DNA from 3 places in the Klebsiella variicola genome. Region 3 is predicted to be linked to each of the others. Evidence: predicted binding sites of a transcription regulator. Region 3 holds the regulator's gene; each other region holds the start of a gene.

Region 1 (5,413 bases), 420 kb from region 3:
ATTTGCCGTCCTCATACCACTGCTGCCCCAGCTCGCCCCCGCCGCGGACATGGGCGATGGCGTAGACAAAGCCGCGGTTGAGCAGGCTCAGCCGGCTGGCGCTGAAATCGGCATCGATACTCTCGCCATACGAGCCGTAGCCATAGACCAGCAGCGGATTGCTCCCTTTGCGGAAATGGTCGCGATGGTAGACCAGCGATACCGGAACCTCGACGCCATCGCGGGCGGTCACCCACAGGTGTTCGCTCTGGTAGCAGCTCGTGTCCAGCCCCTTCACCTCCTGCTGCTTGATAACCCGCCGCTCGCCGGTATCCATATCCAGTTCAAACAGGGTGTCCGGCGTGGTCATGGAGGAATACCCGTAGCGCAGTCGCGACGTTTCAGGTTCCGGATTATAGGCAAGCCAGGTGACATAGGCCGGATCGTCAAAGGCGATCCCTACCACCTCCCGGGTCTTGCGGTTAATTTGCCGCAGGCTGGTCAGGCCGCGCTGGCGCTCCTCGACGACCAGCCAGTCAGTAAACAGGGTAAATCCTTCGAGCATCACGTCGTGACGCGGCGGGATCAGCGTGGTCCACTGATCTTCATCGCGCAGCACAGTACGGTAGAGGCCAAAATTCTTCCCCTCCCGGTTGGATCGCAGATAGAACGCGTGCTGATAGTGATCGAGGCTGTATTCGTGATCTTTCCGCCGCGGCAGGAAGCAGACCGGCTCGGCGTCAGGGAGTTCGGCGTTGAGCAGTAATGCTTCACTGGTGGTGGCGCTGGAGAGATAAATCACCACGAACTGCTGGGAAGTGGTCTTATGTACGCTGACGTAGAAGGTCTCATCTTTTTCTTCATAGACCAGCACATCACTCTGCGCCGCGGTACCCACCGTGTGGCGCCAGACCTGATAAGGCAGCAGTGTGGTGGGATGTTTACGCACGTACCACACAAAGCGGGAATCATTGCTCCAGGCAAACCCGGAGGTAACATTTTCCAGGATCTCCGGGTACCATTCACCGCTGCTAAGGTTGCAGAAGCGCAGGCCATACTGGCGGCGGGAAAGATAATCCTCCGCCACCGCCATCAATTGGTTATTCGGCGCGACGCCCAGTCCGCCAAGGGTGTAGAACTCACTCTTCGCCGCCCGCTGGTTGCCGTCGAGCAGGATCTCCCACTCGTCCCACTCCTCTTTGAGCACCGACTGGCGCTGATAGATGGCGTATTCACAGCCCGGCTCGTAAACCTGACGGTAGCGAAAACCATTTTTACTGTAAGGGGCGGAGACTTCCCGTTGCGGAATGCGGTCGATAATTTCTTTCAGCAGACGTTCCTGCAGGCTGAGCTGCGAATCCATCACCCGCTTGCCATAGGCGTTCTCCGCGTGCAGGTACTCCAGCACGTCAGGTCGCGCGCGCTCATCGTCGCGCAGCCAGTAATAGTTATCGATGCGTGTATCGCCATGCAAGGTCATGGCGTGAGGGATCCGTTTGGCTTTAGGTGGCATGTTGTTCTTCTGCTGCTTTATCGTGACACAAGAGCATTCAGGTCACACGGCGGCGCCTGAATGATGACGTGTCTATAAGGGTGGCAAAAGACGCGGGCGATGCAAGCGAAACGTGATAATTTAGACGCTTAGCGCTTGTTTTTGTGACTGGATATCCTGTTCTATATCGGCCCGGACATCCTTTGGCAGTGACAAAGCGTCTCCCAGCGCGTTCAGATAACTGCGTTCCATAAAGTGGTCGATATCAATGACCGCGCAGCTGACGTAGTAGATCTCCAGTGCCTCCTGCGGATCAACGATGCCCTCCGCCAGACGCTGAGGATCCAGCGGTTGGGCCAGCGCCTGGTCGATCAGCACCCGGGCCTGAACGTCGATATTGGCCGCCCGCAGCTGGGCTTCAATATTAGCCCGTTCGTGGTCATCTATATGACCATCGCTCCTGGCGGCAAAAACCAGCGCGGTGATCAGTCGCACGCTGCGCGGATCAACATCCGCCGGCACGGCAGCCGGCGTGTTCGCCCCGGGGACAGGCGCGTTTTGAGCGCGCATCTTCTGCTGATACTTGTTCCATAACACCGTACCCGCCACCGCCCCACCGCCAGCCAGCAGCGCGCTGGTGCCGTACTTCGCCAGCAGTTTGCGTGAGGATTTACTGGCCACCAGCAACCCGGCCAGCCCGCCAATCGCGCCGGGCAGCAGTGCGCTCCCTTTTGACGACTCGCCTGTCGATGACGCGCCCTGCTGCCCGAGCAGCGACTGTAGTTGATTAAGCCAGTTAGCCATGGTTTTCCTCTCAGGTGATAAAACACTGCTATCAGCCTAAACGACGCGATGTCAGGAAATGTTAGATCTGGCTAAAGATGCGCAAAGGTGGGCGCGGCAGACAAATCCCTGCCCAGCAAGGCCATAGCTGGCTGCCGCCAGTCAGGCCACTTTCGCCTTACGCGCTTTGGTCGCTGGCGCCGCGGCGTCTTCCGCTGGAGAAGCCTCTTCTGCCGCCGACGGCGCGGGTGAGTCGTGCGCGGACGCATCCTGCTCCGGCAATCGGCCGACGCGCAGGATATGCTGCAGCGCCTCTTTTCGCTCTGCCAGCCACATCGCCATGGTGTCACGCTGGGCGTCATCCATCTCCAGCGGCGATGCCACCAGCCAGTCATTCAGCACCTCTGCCAGATCGAGCATTTTGTCGTAAGCGTCGGCCTCTTTTTTGCTGGCAAAAGACATTTTTTCCTCACCTTCGCGGATCACAACATATTTAATTTCAACCGCCATGCTGCAGCCTCTCAATACTGTATTTTTATACAGTATAACAAATTTCCTCTCCGGACTCAACTCACGCGCGTAAAGACAGACGCAAACGTTTTCGTTTATAATCGGCAGCATCTTTTTTTACTGCGGAAGAGAGTTATGACTGTATTAGGCACCGCGCTGCGCCCGGCAGCCACCAAAGTAATGCTGTTAGGTTCCGGCGAGCTGGGCAAAGAAGTCGCTATTGAATGTCAGCGTCTGGGCATTGAAACTATCGCCGTCGACCGCTACCCCGATGCCCCGGCGATGCAGGTCGCCCACCGCGCCCATGTCATCAATATGCTGCACGGCGAGAGCCTGCGCGCTCTGATTGAACAGGAAAAACCCGATTACATCGTGCCGGAGATCGAAGCTATTGCTACCGATACCCTGGTTGAACTGGAACAGGCCGGGCAGAAAGTAGTCCCCACGGCGCGGGCGGCTAAGCTCACCATGAACCGCGAAGGCATTCGCCGCCTGGCGGCAGAAGAGCTGCAGCTCCCCACCTCCAGCTATCGCTTTGCCGACAGCGAAGAAGGCTTCCGCGCGGCGGTCACCGACATCGGTTTGCCGTGCATCGTCAAACCAGTGATGAGCTCCTCCGGCAAAGGTCAGAGCTTTATCCGCTCGGCTGACCAGCTCAGCGAAGCCTGGCGCTATGCGCAGCAGGGCGGCCGCGCCGGCGCCGGGCGGGTGATCGTCGAGGGGGTGGTGAATTTCGATTTCGAAATCACCCTGCTCACCGTCAGCGCCGTCGACGGCGTGCATTTCTGCGCCCCGGTTGGCCATCGCCAGGAAGACGGCGATTACCGTGAGTCCTGGCAACCACAGCAGATGAGCGACCTGGCCCTCGAACGTGCCCAGGCCATCGCCCGCAAGGTAGTGCTGGCGCTGGGGGGTCATGGCCTGTTTGGCGTGGAACTGTTCGTATGCGGCGACGAGGTGATCTTCAGCGAAGTTTCCCCGCGCCCACACGACACCGGCATGGTAACGCTGATCTCGCAGGATCTCTCGGAATTCGCCCTGCACGTTCGTGCCTTTCTTGGACTGCCCGTCGGCGCTATCCGCCAGTATGGTCCGGCCGCTTCCGCAGTGATCCTTCCGCAGCTGACCAGTCAGAACGTCAGCTTTGGCCAGCTGCAATCGGCCGTCGGGGCTGGCCTGCAGCTGCGACTGTTCGGCAAGCCCGAGATTGACGGTACCCGCCGCCTGGGGGTGACCCTCGCCGTTGCCGATTCGGTTGAAGAGGCCGTAGCGCGGGCTAAAACCGCCGCCGCGGCGGTCATCGTCGAAGGATAGAGACAAAAAAACCCGGTCGCGTTGCCGCTGACCGGGTTGTCGACCCTGAGGCGCGGTTTACTTCGCGCCTTCCACCGCTTCACGCGCCAGGGTGGTGATGCGATCGTAGTCGCCGGCCTCCAGCGCGTCGGCTGGCACCAGCCAGGAACCGCCGATGCACAGCACGCTGTTCAGCGCCAGGTAGTCACGGTAGTTGGCCGGAGAGATACCGCCGGTCGGGCAGAAACGAATGTGGCCGAACGGACCAGCAATCGCCTGCAGGGCTTTCACGCCGCCGTTGGCTTCCGCCGGGAAGAATTTAAACTCTTTCAGACCATACTGCATACCCAGCATCAGCTCGGAAACCGTGCTGATCCCCGGGATCAGCGGAATGGTGCCGTCTTCGGTCGCCGCTTTCAGCAGGGATTCGGTCAGTCCCGGGCTGATAGCGAACTGCGCGCCAGCTTCCGTTACCGCTTTCAGTTGCTCGACGTTGGTGACCGTGCCCGCGCCGACAATCGCGTCCGGCACTTCTTTAGCAATCGCGCGGATCGCTTCCAGGGCGCACTCGGTGCGCAGGGTGACTTCCAGCACGCGCACGCCGCCCGCGACCAGCGCTTTCGCCATCGGTACCGCATGCTCCAGCTTTTTCACCACGATAACCGGGACAACCGGACCGGAGGTGAGGATTGCTTCTGCTGTTGTTTTCCAGTTTTTCATCAGGATTTTCTCTCGCCAGATCTAGAAATAAAATCGTCTTAAAAAGTGATGCAGGTTGCGCCCTGCTCCGCGCCAGAGAGCTTCTCACGCAGCGCCCCAAACATCTCCCGACCGGTTCCCACGCGCGACGCGCTGAGGTCAGGGATATGCGGCTGGCGCGCCGCCAGTTCGGCATCGTCCACCAGCAGCGTCAGTTCTCCCGTCTGCCCGTTCACGCGAATCACATCGCCATCGCGCACTTTCGCCAGCAACCCACCATCATAGGCTTCAGGCGTGACATGGATAGCTGACGGGACTTTACCGGAGGCGCCAGAGAGTCGGCCATCGGTCACCAGCGCTATTTTGAAACGGCGGTCCAATAATACACCAAGTGGCGGCATAAGTTTATGTAATTCTGGCATCCCGTTCGCTTTTGGCCCCTGATGACGGACCACCACCACACAATCTTTATCCAGCAGGCCCGCTTCAAAGGCCGGCAATACGTCGTGTTGGCTCTCGAACACCACCGCCGGCGCTTCAATCACCTGATTCTCCACCGGGACAGCCGAGGTTTTCATTACCGCGCGCCCCAGGTTGCCGCTCAGCACCTTGGTGCCGCCGTGGCGGGAGAACGGTTTCTCGAAGGTCGCGATGACC
Region 2 (5,413 bases), 1.6 Mb from region 3:
GGTGGTCGCTTCATCGAGCGTAATGCCAACCGCGCCGTGAATATCGCTACGCAGGTTAATCTGCAGCGCTTCGGCACGCGCCAGCACCGCAGCTTTATCCGCCACTTCGACGCACAGGGTATCGAAGTAGTGCGCATGACGCAGCTTCAGCCCTTTCTTCTGCAGGCCGTCGGCCAGAATATCGGTCAGGCGATGAATGCGGCCAGCGATACGTTTCAGGCCCGCCGGGCCGTGGAATACCGCGTAGAGGCTGGCGATGTTGGCCAGCAGAACCTGCGAGGTACAAATGTTGGAGTTCGCTTTCTCGCGGCGGATATGCTGCTCGCGAGTCTGCATCGCCATGCGCAGCGCGGTATTACCCGCCGCATCTTTCGATACGCCGATAATCCGGCCCGGCATGGAGCGTTTGAATTCATCTTTCGCCGCGAAGAAGGCCGCGTGCGGGCCGCCATAGCCCATCGGCACGCCGAAGCGTTGGGCGGAACCGAAGACAATATCCGCGCCCTGCTTGCCCGGCGCCGTCAGCAGCACCAGCGCCATAAAGTCGGCGGCGACGCTGACAATCACTTTGCGCGCTTTCAGCTCGGCGATCAGTTTGCTGTAATCGTGGATTTCACCGGTGGTGCCCACCTGCTGCAGCAGCACGCCAAAGACATCCTGGTGATCGAGCACTTTGTCGGCGTCATCGACGATCACGTCGAAGCCGAAAGTTTCCGCGCGGGTGCGCACCACGTCCAGGGTTTGCGGATGGACGTCGGCGGCAACGAAGAAACGGTTGGCGTTCTTCAGTTTACTGACGCGTTTGGCCATCGCCATCGCTTCGGCGGCGGCGGTGGCTTCATCGAGCAGCGAAGCGGAAGCGATATCCAGCCCGGTCAGATCCAGCGTGACCTGCTGGAAGTTGAGCAGCGATTCCAGACGGCCCTGGGAGACTTCCGGCTGGTAAGGGGTATAGGCGGTATACCAGCCCGGGTTTTCCAGCATGTTGCGCTGAATGACCGGCGGCAGCTGCACGGCGGTGTAGCCCATGCCGATGTAAGACTTGAAGCGCTTGTTGCGACCGGCAATCGCCTTCAGCTCCGCCAGCGCGGCGAATTCGGTAGTCGCGTCGCCCACCTGCGGTGGGGTCGCCAGCTGGATATCCTGCGGCACAATCTGGCCAATCAGGGCGTTAAGCGAATCCGCGCCGACGGTCTTCAGCATCTCTTGCTGCTGCTGAGCGTCCGGGCCAATGTGACGTTCAATAAAGGCGTCGCGGTTTTCAAGCTGACTTAAAGTCTGAGTCATGAGCGATGGTTCCTGAAACGTGCGGTGAATCGTGATTGTCTGACTGGTTTGCCCGGCAAGCGCTGATGCTTACCGGGCCAGAATACGCAAAATCATTCGCGTTGCAGGAAGGCGGCGACACAGCGACTCCCCGGGAGCTTACAAAAGTAAGTGACCGGGGGGAGCCAGGAAGCCAACACCCCTGCAGCGTGAAGGATGAAGCGTATTTATTCGTCTTCCAGTAAAGCTTCATACGCGGCGGCATCCAGCAGCGCGGCAACCTGCGCTTCGTCGCTGGCTTTAATTTTGAAGATCCAGCCGTCGCTGTACGGGTCGCTGTTGACCAGTTCCGGAGAGTCGTTCAGCTCTTCGTTGACGGCAACGATTTCACCGCTAATCGGCGCGTAGATATCGGAAGCCGCTTTCACGGATTCGGCAACGGCGCAATCAGCGCCCGCTTCAACGGTGGCGCCCACTTCCGGCAGGTCAACGAAAACCATGTCGCCCAGCAGCTCCTGCGCATGCTCGGTGATCCCGACGGTATAGGTGCCGTCTGCTTCTTTACGCAGCCATTCGTGTTCTTTGCTGTATTTCAGTTCTGCTGGTACGTTGCTCATCAATTCATCTCCAAAAAAGGGAAATCACACAATGGCTTTGCCATTGCGTACAAAACCAGGTTTAGTCACTTTTACCGGCATTTCACGGTTACGAATTTGCACCACCGCGGTGTCGCCAATCCCGGCCGGCACGCGCGCCAGCGCGATGCTGTAGCCCAGGGTCGGCGAGAAGGTGCCGCTGGTGATAATGCCTTCTTTTTGATTACCGTCGCTATCGGTAAAACGGACCGGCAGGCCGCCGCGCAGGACGCCTTTCTCGGTCATCACCAGGCCAACCAGCTGCTCGGTGCCTTTTTCGCGCTGCATCTCCAGCGCTTCGCGACCGATAAAGTTACGATCGGCGGGCTCCCAGGCGATAGTCCAGCCCATGTTCGCCGCCAGCGGGGAGACGCCTTCGTCCATCTCCTGGCCATACAGGTTCATCCCGGCCTCCAGGCGTAGGGTGTCACGCGCGCCGAGACCGCACGGCTTAACGCCAGCGTCCAGCAGACCGCGCCAGAAATCAGCGGCCTGCTCGTTCGGCATCGCAATTTCATAGCCCGCTTCGCCGGTATAACCGGTGGTGGCGATAAACAGGTCGCCGGACTGCACGCCAAAGAACGGCTTCATGCCTTCCACGGCCTGACGCTGCGCATCAGTAAACAGCGTCGCCGCCTTCGCTTTCGCCTGGGGGCCCTGCACCGCGATCAGCGACAGATCGTCGCGAACGGTAATTTCAAGGCCGTAAGGTTCAGCTTGCTCGGAGATCCAGGCGAGGTCTTTTTCGCGGGTGGCGGAGTTAACAACGAGGCGGAAATAATCTTCAGAAAGGAAATAGACAATCAGGTCATCGATGACGCCGGCGGAGGCGGTAAGCATTCCCGTGTAGAGCGCTTTGCCTGGGGTGGTCAGCTTCGCCACATCGTTGGCCAGCAAATAGCGCAAGAACTCGCGGATCCGGCTGCCGTGGAAATCGACGATGGTCATATGCGACACATCGAACATCCCTGCATCGCCGCGCACCGCATGGTGCTCATCAATCTGGGATCCGTAATGCAGCGGCATCATCCAGCCATGGAAATCCACCATGCGAGCGCCGCATAGCGTGTGTTGTTCATACAACGGAGTCTGTTGAGCCATCTTTTCCTCATCGAATAAAACGGAACCAGCCACGAGATTGTCGGCGATTTTGCGCCACGAAATTCGGCGACGGCACCGCTGACGGACGCCGACGCAAACGTTCTCTTTTGCCTGAACTTACCACCGAACCCGGCGCTAAACCATAAGCTCATTCAGGGCATCACATTAGCTTATGACTAAAATCCGCCGAAAAGACTACAGAGTTATTGACTGGAAAAAAGCGATTTATGCCACATAAAATTAACATTAAGCTTTCATCGATAAGGCAATGATGGTGTTTTATGCGATTTTACGGGCCTAATTTCTTTAACAAAAAAAAGAGCGCATTAATAAAACTAATGCGAAAAAAGAGGTGAAATTAGAATATTTCAAATGAGGGAGAAAACCCGGCACGCAGGCCGGGTAAAAGAAGTGTGACGGGGTTAACGTAACCAGGCGGGGAGATCGTTGAGGCCCATCGCCTGACGAATCAGCTGCGGTTTTACGCCAGGCAGCGAATCGGCCAGTTTGAGCCCCATGTCGCGGAGGAATTTCTTCGCCGGATGGCTGCCGGAGAACATTTCGCGGAATCCCTGCATACCCGCCAGCATCAGCGCGGCGCTGTGTTTGCGGCTGCGCTCATAGCGGCGCAGGTACAAATGCTGGCCGATATCTTTCCCCTGCGCATGCAGGCGCCTCAACTCGTCGATAAGCTCGGCGGCGTCCATAAAGCCAAGGTTCACCCCCTGCCCGGCCAGCGGGTGGATGGTATGCGCGGCATCGCCGACCAGCGCCAGGCGGTGGGCGGCAAACTGACGGGCATAGCGGCCGGTCAGCGGGAAAACTTCACGTTCGCTTGCCAGCTGGCAGAGGCCGAGGCAATTATCGAAGGCGATATTCAGCGCCTGGTTGAAGGTGGCTTCATCAGCCCCCTGCATCCGCTTCGCTTCCGCTGGCGACAGCGACCAGACGATCGAGCACAGGTGCGGATCGCTGAGCGGCAGGAAGGCCAGAATACCCTCGCCATGGAACGCCTGGCGTGCCACCGCCTGATGCGGCTCAGCGGTGCGAATCGTCGCCACCAGCGCATGATGGTGGTAATCCCAGAAGGTCAGCGGAATATCGGCCTTATTACGCAGCCATGAATTCGCGCCATCAGCGCCCACCACCAACCTCGCGGTCAACATGCTGCCGTCCTGCAGGCTGAGAAAGGCTTCGTTTTCACCCCACGCCACCTGCTGTAGTTCCGCAGGCGCCAGCAGGGTGACGTCAGCGCAGCGCTGCGCTTTCTGCCACAATGCGTGATGCACCACGGCATTTTCAATAATATGGCCCAGATGGCTAAAGCCCATGCTCTGGTCATCGAAGCTAATGCGGCCGAAGCTGTCTTTGTCCCACACTTCCATACCGTGATAGCAGCTGGCACGCTGGGCGACGATCTCGCGCCAGACATCCAGCTTAGTCAGCAACTTTTCGCTGGCGGCATTGATCGCCGAAACGCGCAGCGCCGGCGGCGCATCGGCGGCCAGAGGCTGCGGCGCTGCTTTCTCCAGCACCGCGACGCGCAGGCCGCTGCCCTGTAAACCGCAGGCTACCGCCAGTCCCACCATTCCACCGCCAACAATGGCAACATCAACACTTTGCACGTTTTACTCCTTAACGGGGAACCCAACCGAGGGTACGCTGCGCCAGCGCATCGCGCGCCGGGGTAAATAAGTCCATGGCCATCAGACCGACGTTGCGCCCCGCCACCAGCGGCGCCCAACGGTTGGCAAACAGATGCACCAGCCCATCGGTGACACCGATAGTGGCGGCTTTATCACCTGCCCGCCGTGCCTGGTAGCGGCACAGCAGGGAATAATCGCCCACATCGTCGCGGGCCACATGCGCATCGGCAAGCATCTCCGCCAGGCTCATCACGTCGCGCAGGCCGAGGTTAAAGCCCTGCCCGGCGATCGGATGCAGCGTCTGCGCCGCATTACCGACCAGCGCCAGGCGATGCGACACCGCACGGGTGGCGGTGGTTAAGGCTAACGGATAGACGCTGCGCTTACCGGCATGGGGAATACGCCCCAGCCGCCAGCCGAATGCCTGCTGTAACGCCTGACAAAAACGTTCGTCAGACCAGCTCTGTACCTCGTCGCGCCGCGACTGCGGATGGCACCACACCAGCGAACAGCGCCCTTGCGACATCGGCAGCATCGCCAGCGGGCCATGCTCGGTAAAGCGCTCGAAGGCGCGGCCTTCGTGCGGCAACGCAGTGCTAACGTTAGCAATGATCGCTATCTGCTCATACGGCTGCTGCTGCCAGCTGATGCCGCAGTGAGCGCCCAGCGACGAACGGGAACCGTCCGCCGCCACCAGCAGCTTACCGTTGATGATTTCGCCGCCCTCAAGCGTAAGGCTGACGCTCTCCTCGCGGCGGCTGACCG
Region 3 (5,413 bases):
TCCACCAGCAACGCCGGTACCCCGCTGACCACCGACGCGAAGCCGCTGCTGACCGTTGACGTCTGGGAACACGCCTACTACATCGACTACCGCAATGCCCGTCCAAGCTACCTGGACCATTTCTGGGCGCTGGTTAACTGGAAGTTTGTTGCGGCCAACCTGGCGGCATAAACGACAAACCGCAGCAGGGTCTCCCCGGCTGCGGTTTTTTTTAGCCCTTCCCTACACTCGCGTTACTGGCGGGCAAAGGCCTCTTCCGGCTGCGCTCGTCCGCTGAACCAGACCAGCAGCAGCGCCAGACCGGCGATAATCGCCCCCATCACCGGCACAAACGCATAGCCCAGTCCGCCAGAGATCACCGCCCCACCGGCGGCGGCGCCCAGCGCGTTGCCGAGGTTGAACGCGCCGATATTCACCGAAGAAGAGAGCCCCGGCGCTTCATGCGCCACGCGCATGACCCGCATCTGCAGCGGCGGAACCACCGCAAAGGTGGCTGCGCCCCAGACAATCATGCTGATGGCCGCTCCGGCCTGGGATTGCGCCAGCAGCGGGATCGCCAGCATGATCGCCATCAGCAGCAGCAGAAAGCCTTTCAGCGTGCCAGAGACCGACCGGTCGGCGAATTTGCCGCCCAGATAGTTGCCCAGCGAAAAACCAACGCCAATCAGCACCAGCATCGCGGTAATAAACAGCGATGAAGCGTGGGTCAGCGTATTGAGCACTGGCGAGATATAGGTATACAGCGTAAACATTGCCCCGGCACCGAGCACGGTAGTCAGCAAGGCGGAGAGTACCTGCGGGCGTAGCAGGACTGAAAGCTCTTTTTTGACATCCGGGCGCTCACCGGCGCTGCCCTTCGGCAGAGAGAACCACAGACTGACCATCGCCAGCAGGCCTAACCCCGCGGTGGCCAGGAAGGACATCCGCCAGCCGATGGTTTCGCCAAGCCAGGTGGCCGCCGGTACACCGCCGATGTTGGCGATGGTGAGCCCCATAAACATCGTGGCTACCGCGCTGGCCTGCTTATGCTTTGGCACGACGCTGGCTGCGACCACTGACCCCAGGCCAAAGAAAGCACCGTGGTTGAGGCTGGTAATAATGCGCGACAGCAGCAAGGTGGTGTAATCCGGCGCAATGGATGACAACAGGTTGCCGACGGTGAAGATCCCCATCAGAAAAATCAGCGCATTGCGCCGCGCGCGATGTGACAACAGCAGGGTCATCAACGGCGCGCCGACCATGACGCCGATGGCATACGCACTGATCAGCATTCCCGCCACTGGGATTGAGACGTCCACACCTTTCGCAATCACCGGCAGCAATCCCATTGGGGAGAACTCGGTGGTACCGATGCCAAAGGCGCCGATCGCCAGCGCAAGTAAAGGAAAGTTGATTTTCATTCAATGACTCCATCAGACCGTCAGAGAGGACGGCGTAACATCAGAAGTCAAAAGCATGACATCAATCACAAAAAAACAAAAGTGAACGAAATGACAAAAGATTTTTGCAGAATTGATAATAATGGCGGGATACGGGGAGGAGGCCGCGCTCCTCCCTCACTGGAACATTAGTGCAGTATGGCGGTCAGGCTGAAAGCAACGATCACGCCGAGGGCAATAACCGTGGTGATCAGCGAAAACTTTAAATTGGTATCCATCATTTTTCCCTCTTGTTATCCCCACACCAAAAGTGAGCTTGCTCATTTTTGCACAAAAAATCGCAAAAATCTTCCGGGATTTAGGGCGATGCACATTTTTGCTCTTCCACTTTGCCCCAAGATCGGACAAAATCCCACGCTAATTTAAAAGCGTATCGGCCATTGACCCCTTCCTGTCGTTCTGTGTCGTTTTCCCGACGTGATGCAATGTTGAAAATTGTATTCAGGGTGTGTGTAGGCAAACGTTTACGTATCGATGATCAGGCGATCAGGTCAAGGCATGGAGTGAGATGTAATGGCAACTATTAAAGATGTAGCGAAGCGCGCAAACGTTTCCACTACAACTGTATCACATGTAATTAACAAAACCCGTTTCGTTGCCGAAGAGACGCGCAATGCGGTGTGGGCGGCGATCAAAGAGCTGCACTACTCGCCGAGCGCCGTGGCCCGCAGCCTGAAAGTCAATCATACAAAATCGATTGGTCTGCTGGCGACCAGTAGCGAAGCCGCCTATTTTGCTGAAATTATTGAGTCTGTTGAAAAGAGCTGCTTCCAGAAGGGCTACACCCTGATCCTCGGCAACGCATGGAACGATCCGGAAAAACAGCGCGCCTATTTGTCGATGATGGCGCAGAAGCGTGTCGACGGTCTGCTGGTGATGTGTTCCGAATATCCGGATTCGGTATTGAGCATGCTGGAAGAGTATCGCCATATCCCGATGGTGGTGATGGACTGGGGCGAAGCAAAAGCCGACTTCACCGATGCGGTGATCGATAACGCCTTCCAGGGCGGCTATATCGCCGGACGCTACCTGATTGAACGTGGCCATCGTGAAATCGGCGTGATCCCGGGTCCGCTGGAGCGCAACACCGGCGCAGGCCGCCTGGCCGGCTTTATGCAGGCAATGAAAGAGGCGCATATCAGCGTGCCGGAAAACTGGATTGTGCAGGGCGACTTCGAGCCGGAGTCCGGCTACCGCGCTATGCAGCAGATCTTAAGCCAGCAGCACCGTCCGACGGCGGTGTTCTGCGGCGGCGATATCATGGCGATGGGCGCTATCTGCGCGGCGGATGAAATGGGGCTGCGGGTGCCGCAGGACATTTCGCTGATCGGTTATGATAATGTGCGTAACGCCCGCTATTTCAGCCCGGCGTTAACCACTATTCATCAGCCGAAAGATTCCCTGGGCGAAGCCGCATTTAACATGCTGTTGGATCGTATCGTTAATAAGCGTGAAGAGTCGCAGTCTATCGAAGTTCATCCTCGTCTGGTCGAACGCCGCTCCGTGGCGGATGGCCCGTTTGTCGATTATCGTCGGTAAGGCATCTGGCGGGCGCGGATCACTCCGGCGCCCGCAGCCATTCCCGATTCAGCGTGTCGCTGTCCCCCAGATAGTCGAGCATCCAGTTCAGCGCCGGTGAGGCATCACTCTGCTGCCAGGTCAGACAGCAGGCGGCATCCGGGAACGGATTCTCCAGCGCCAGCGCGGTCCACACGCCGCGATCTACCCATGGTCGGGCGAAATGGCTCGGCACCATGCCGACGCAGAGGCCCGCCGACAGACAGGTGGCCGACGATTCCCAGTCGGGGACCACCACCCTCTTCTGGTTATCCAGCAGCCAGGTTGTTCGTTTGGGCAGTGAACGTGACGTATCCTCCCGCACCAGCGACGGCCAGTTACGCAGGACATCATCGCTCAGGGGTCCCTCCATCTTCGCCAGCGGGTGATCGCTCGCCACCACGCAGTCCCAGCTCAGCATCCCCATATCGCGAAACGCATAGCGGCCCCCGACCGGAATAGATCGCGTTGCGCCAATCGCCAGTTCTACACGGCCGTCGGCCAGCGCATCCCATACGCCGTTGAACACTTCCTGGAAAACGATGAGCTCGACGTCGGGAAAATGGCGATAGAAATCGACGATCATCTGGCGCATCCGCGCCGGTTTCACAATATCATCCACCGCGATCGACAGCTGCCCGCGCCAGCCGTTGGCGATTTGCTGGCACTGCTGGCGGGTGATCTGCATTTTTTTGATAACAGAGCGCCCTTCCTGTAAGAACCAGACCCCTGCGGGCGTCAGCTCCACATCACGATGGCGGCGCTCAAACAAGGGAACGGCCAGCCACTCTTCAAGCTGACGCACGGTATAGCTGATGGCGGAGGGCACCCGGTGCAGCTCCTGCGCGGCCGCGCTGAAGCTGCCGTTGCGGGCCACGGCATCAACCACTTCCAGAGAGTATTCAGACCACATTTTCTGCCTGCAAAATTTTTGAATGCATGTGACAAATATTAGCGTTTCACAAGCCACAATGCACTCCCTACACTCTGCGGCATCGTACCTGTACTCCAAAAATGAGAACGTTATGTCACAACCTGGGAAAGGATTTTTAGTCTGGCTGGCCGGCCTGAGCGTGCTGGGCTTTCTGGCCACCGATATGTACCTGCCGGCGTTTGCCGCCATGCAGCAGGATCTCAATACCTCCGCTGCCTCCATCAGCGCCAGCCTGAGCCTGTTCCTCGCCGGCTTCGCGCTGGGGCAGCTGTTCTGGGGGCCGCTGTCGGACCGCTATGGGCGCAAACCGGTGCTGTTGAGCGGCCTGGCAATTTTCGCGGCCGGCTGTCTGGGGATGCTGTGGGTGCACAACGCTACCCTGATGCTGGCGCTGCGCTTTTTGCAGGCGATTGGCGTCTGTGCCGCGGCCGTTACCTGGCAGGCGATGGTCACCGATTACTATCCTGCCCAGCGCACGAACCGCATCTTCGCCACCATTATGCCGCTGGTAGGACTGTCGCCAGCGCTGGCCCCGCTGCTGGGTAGCTGGCTACTGGTGCACTTCGAGTGGCAAGCCATCTTCGCCACCCTGTTTGCCATTACTCTGCTGCTGATGCTGCCTGCCCTGCGCCTGAAGGCAGCCGCAAAGTCGGTAGCAGTGACACAGCAGAAGATCACCTTTCTCGCGCTGCTGCGCTCCCGGGAATACAGCGGCAACGTCCTGATCTACGCCGCCTGCTCCGCCAGCTTCTTCGCCTGGCTTACCGGTTCACCTTTTATCCTGCACGAAATGGGCTATGGCCCAACCGCTATCGGCCTGAGCTATATCCCACAGACCATCGCCTTTCTGGTGGGCGGCTATGGTTGTCGCGCACTGCTACAAAAATGGTCAGGACAACAGATGCTGCCGTGGCTGCTGGTGGTCTTCGCCGTCAGCGTTGCCGCCACCTGGCTGGTCGGCCTGCAAACGCATGCCTCGCTGGTGGCGTTAATGATCCCGTTCTGCATGATGGCGGTGGTCAACGGCGGGATCTATCCCATTGTGGTCGCCCAGGCGCTGAAGCCCTTCCCTCAGGCAACGGGCCGCGCGGCGGCGCTGCAGAATACGCTGCAGCTGGGATTGTGCTTCCTGACCAGTTTGCTGGTATCGGCGCTGATCGCCACGCCGCTGCTGACCACCACCAGTGTGATGCTGGTCTCGATTGGCTTAGCCGGAATCGGCTATCGCCTGCAGCAAACGCCGGAGCTGACCCCCCACTCTTCCCACGCGTAACGCCCATCGCCGTTGCCCGGACCAGTCGTTAGCATGCTAAGAAAATTTTATTGAAAGCCAGTACTTAGCGTCCTATACTGGATCCGGGTTCACATAAATAGAAAATAGTTAAATATTAACGGATGCAGGATGCCTCCGTTTCACCATGGAAGGCCTTTCGGCAAGGGTTATCTCCCTTCCTCTGTTCTACGTCGGATAGCGACTTCACGG

Evidence for each region. Region 3 encodes PurR, which represses purine synthesis genes. Its sites were predicted from a motif close to CANGCAAACGTTTGCNTG; they were not measured.
Region 1: a site for PurR is predicted at 2,843-2,860, ahead of purT (formate-dependent phosphoribosylglycinamide formyltransferase). Genes of this name have one in related genera too.
Region 2: a site for PurR is predicted at 3,093-3,110, ahead of gcvT (glycine cleavage system aminomethyltransferase GcvT). Genes of this name have one in related genera too.

The regions. Positions count from the first base shown of each region.
Region 1 is NZ_CP010523.2:1,963,835-1,969,247, reverse strand. It holds gene ptrB (oligopeptidase B) at 1-1,492, opposite strand, end outside; gene SP68_RS09220 (tellurite resistance TerB family protein) at 1,613-2,275, opposite strand; gene SP68_RS09215 (YebG family protein) at 2,417-2,764, opposite strand; gene purT (formate-dependent phosphoribosylglycinamide formyltransferase) at 2,900-4,078, shown strand; gene SP68_RS09205 (bifunctional 4-hydroxy-2-oxoglutarate aldolase/2-dehydro-3-deoxy-phosphogluconate aldolase) at 4,136-4,777, opposite strand; gene edd (phosphogluconate dehydratase) at 4,816-5,413, opposite strand, start outside.
Region 2 is NZ_CP010523.2:808,899-814,311, reverse strand. It holds gene gcvP (aminomethyl-transferring glycine dehydrogenase) at 1-1,287, opposite strand, end outside; gene gcvH (glycine cleavage system protein GcvH) at 1,494-1,883, opposite strand; gene gcvT (glycine cleavage system aminomethyltransferase GcvT) at 1,908-3,002, opposite strand; gene ubiI (FAD-dependent 2-octaprenylphenol hydroxylase) at 3,425-4,627, opposite strand; gene ubiH (2-octaprenyl-6-methoxyphenyl hydroxylase) at 4,638-5,413, opposite strand, start outside.
Region 3 is NZ_CP010523.2:2,387,932-2,393,344, reverse strand. It holds gene sodB (superoxide dismutase [Fe]) at 1-171, shown strand, start outside; gene SP68_RS11225 (MFS transporter) at 234-1,400, opposite strand; gene cydH (cytochrome bd-I oxidase subunit CydH) at 1,568-1,660, opposite strand; gene purR (HTH-type transcriptional repressor PurR) at 1,953-2,978, shown strand; gene punR (DNA-binding transcriptional activator PunR) at 2,998-3,909, opposite strand; gene punC (purine nucleoside transporter PunC) at 4,022-5,203, shown strand.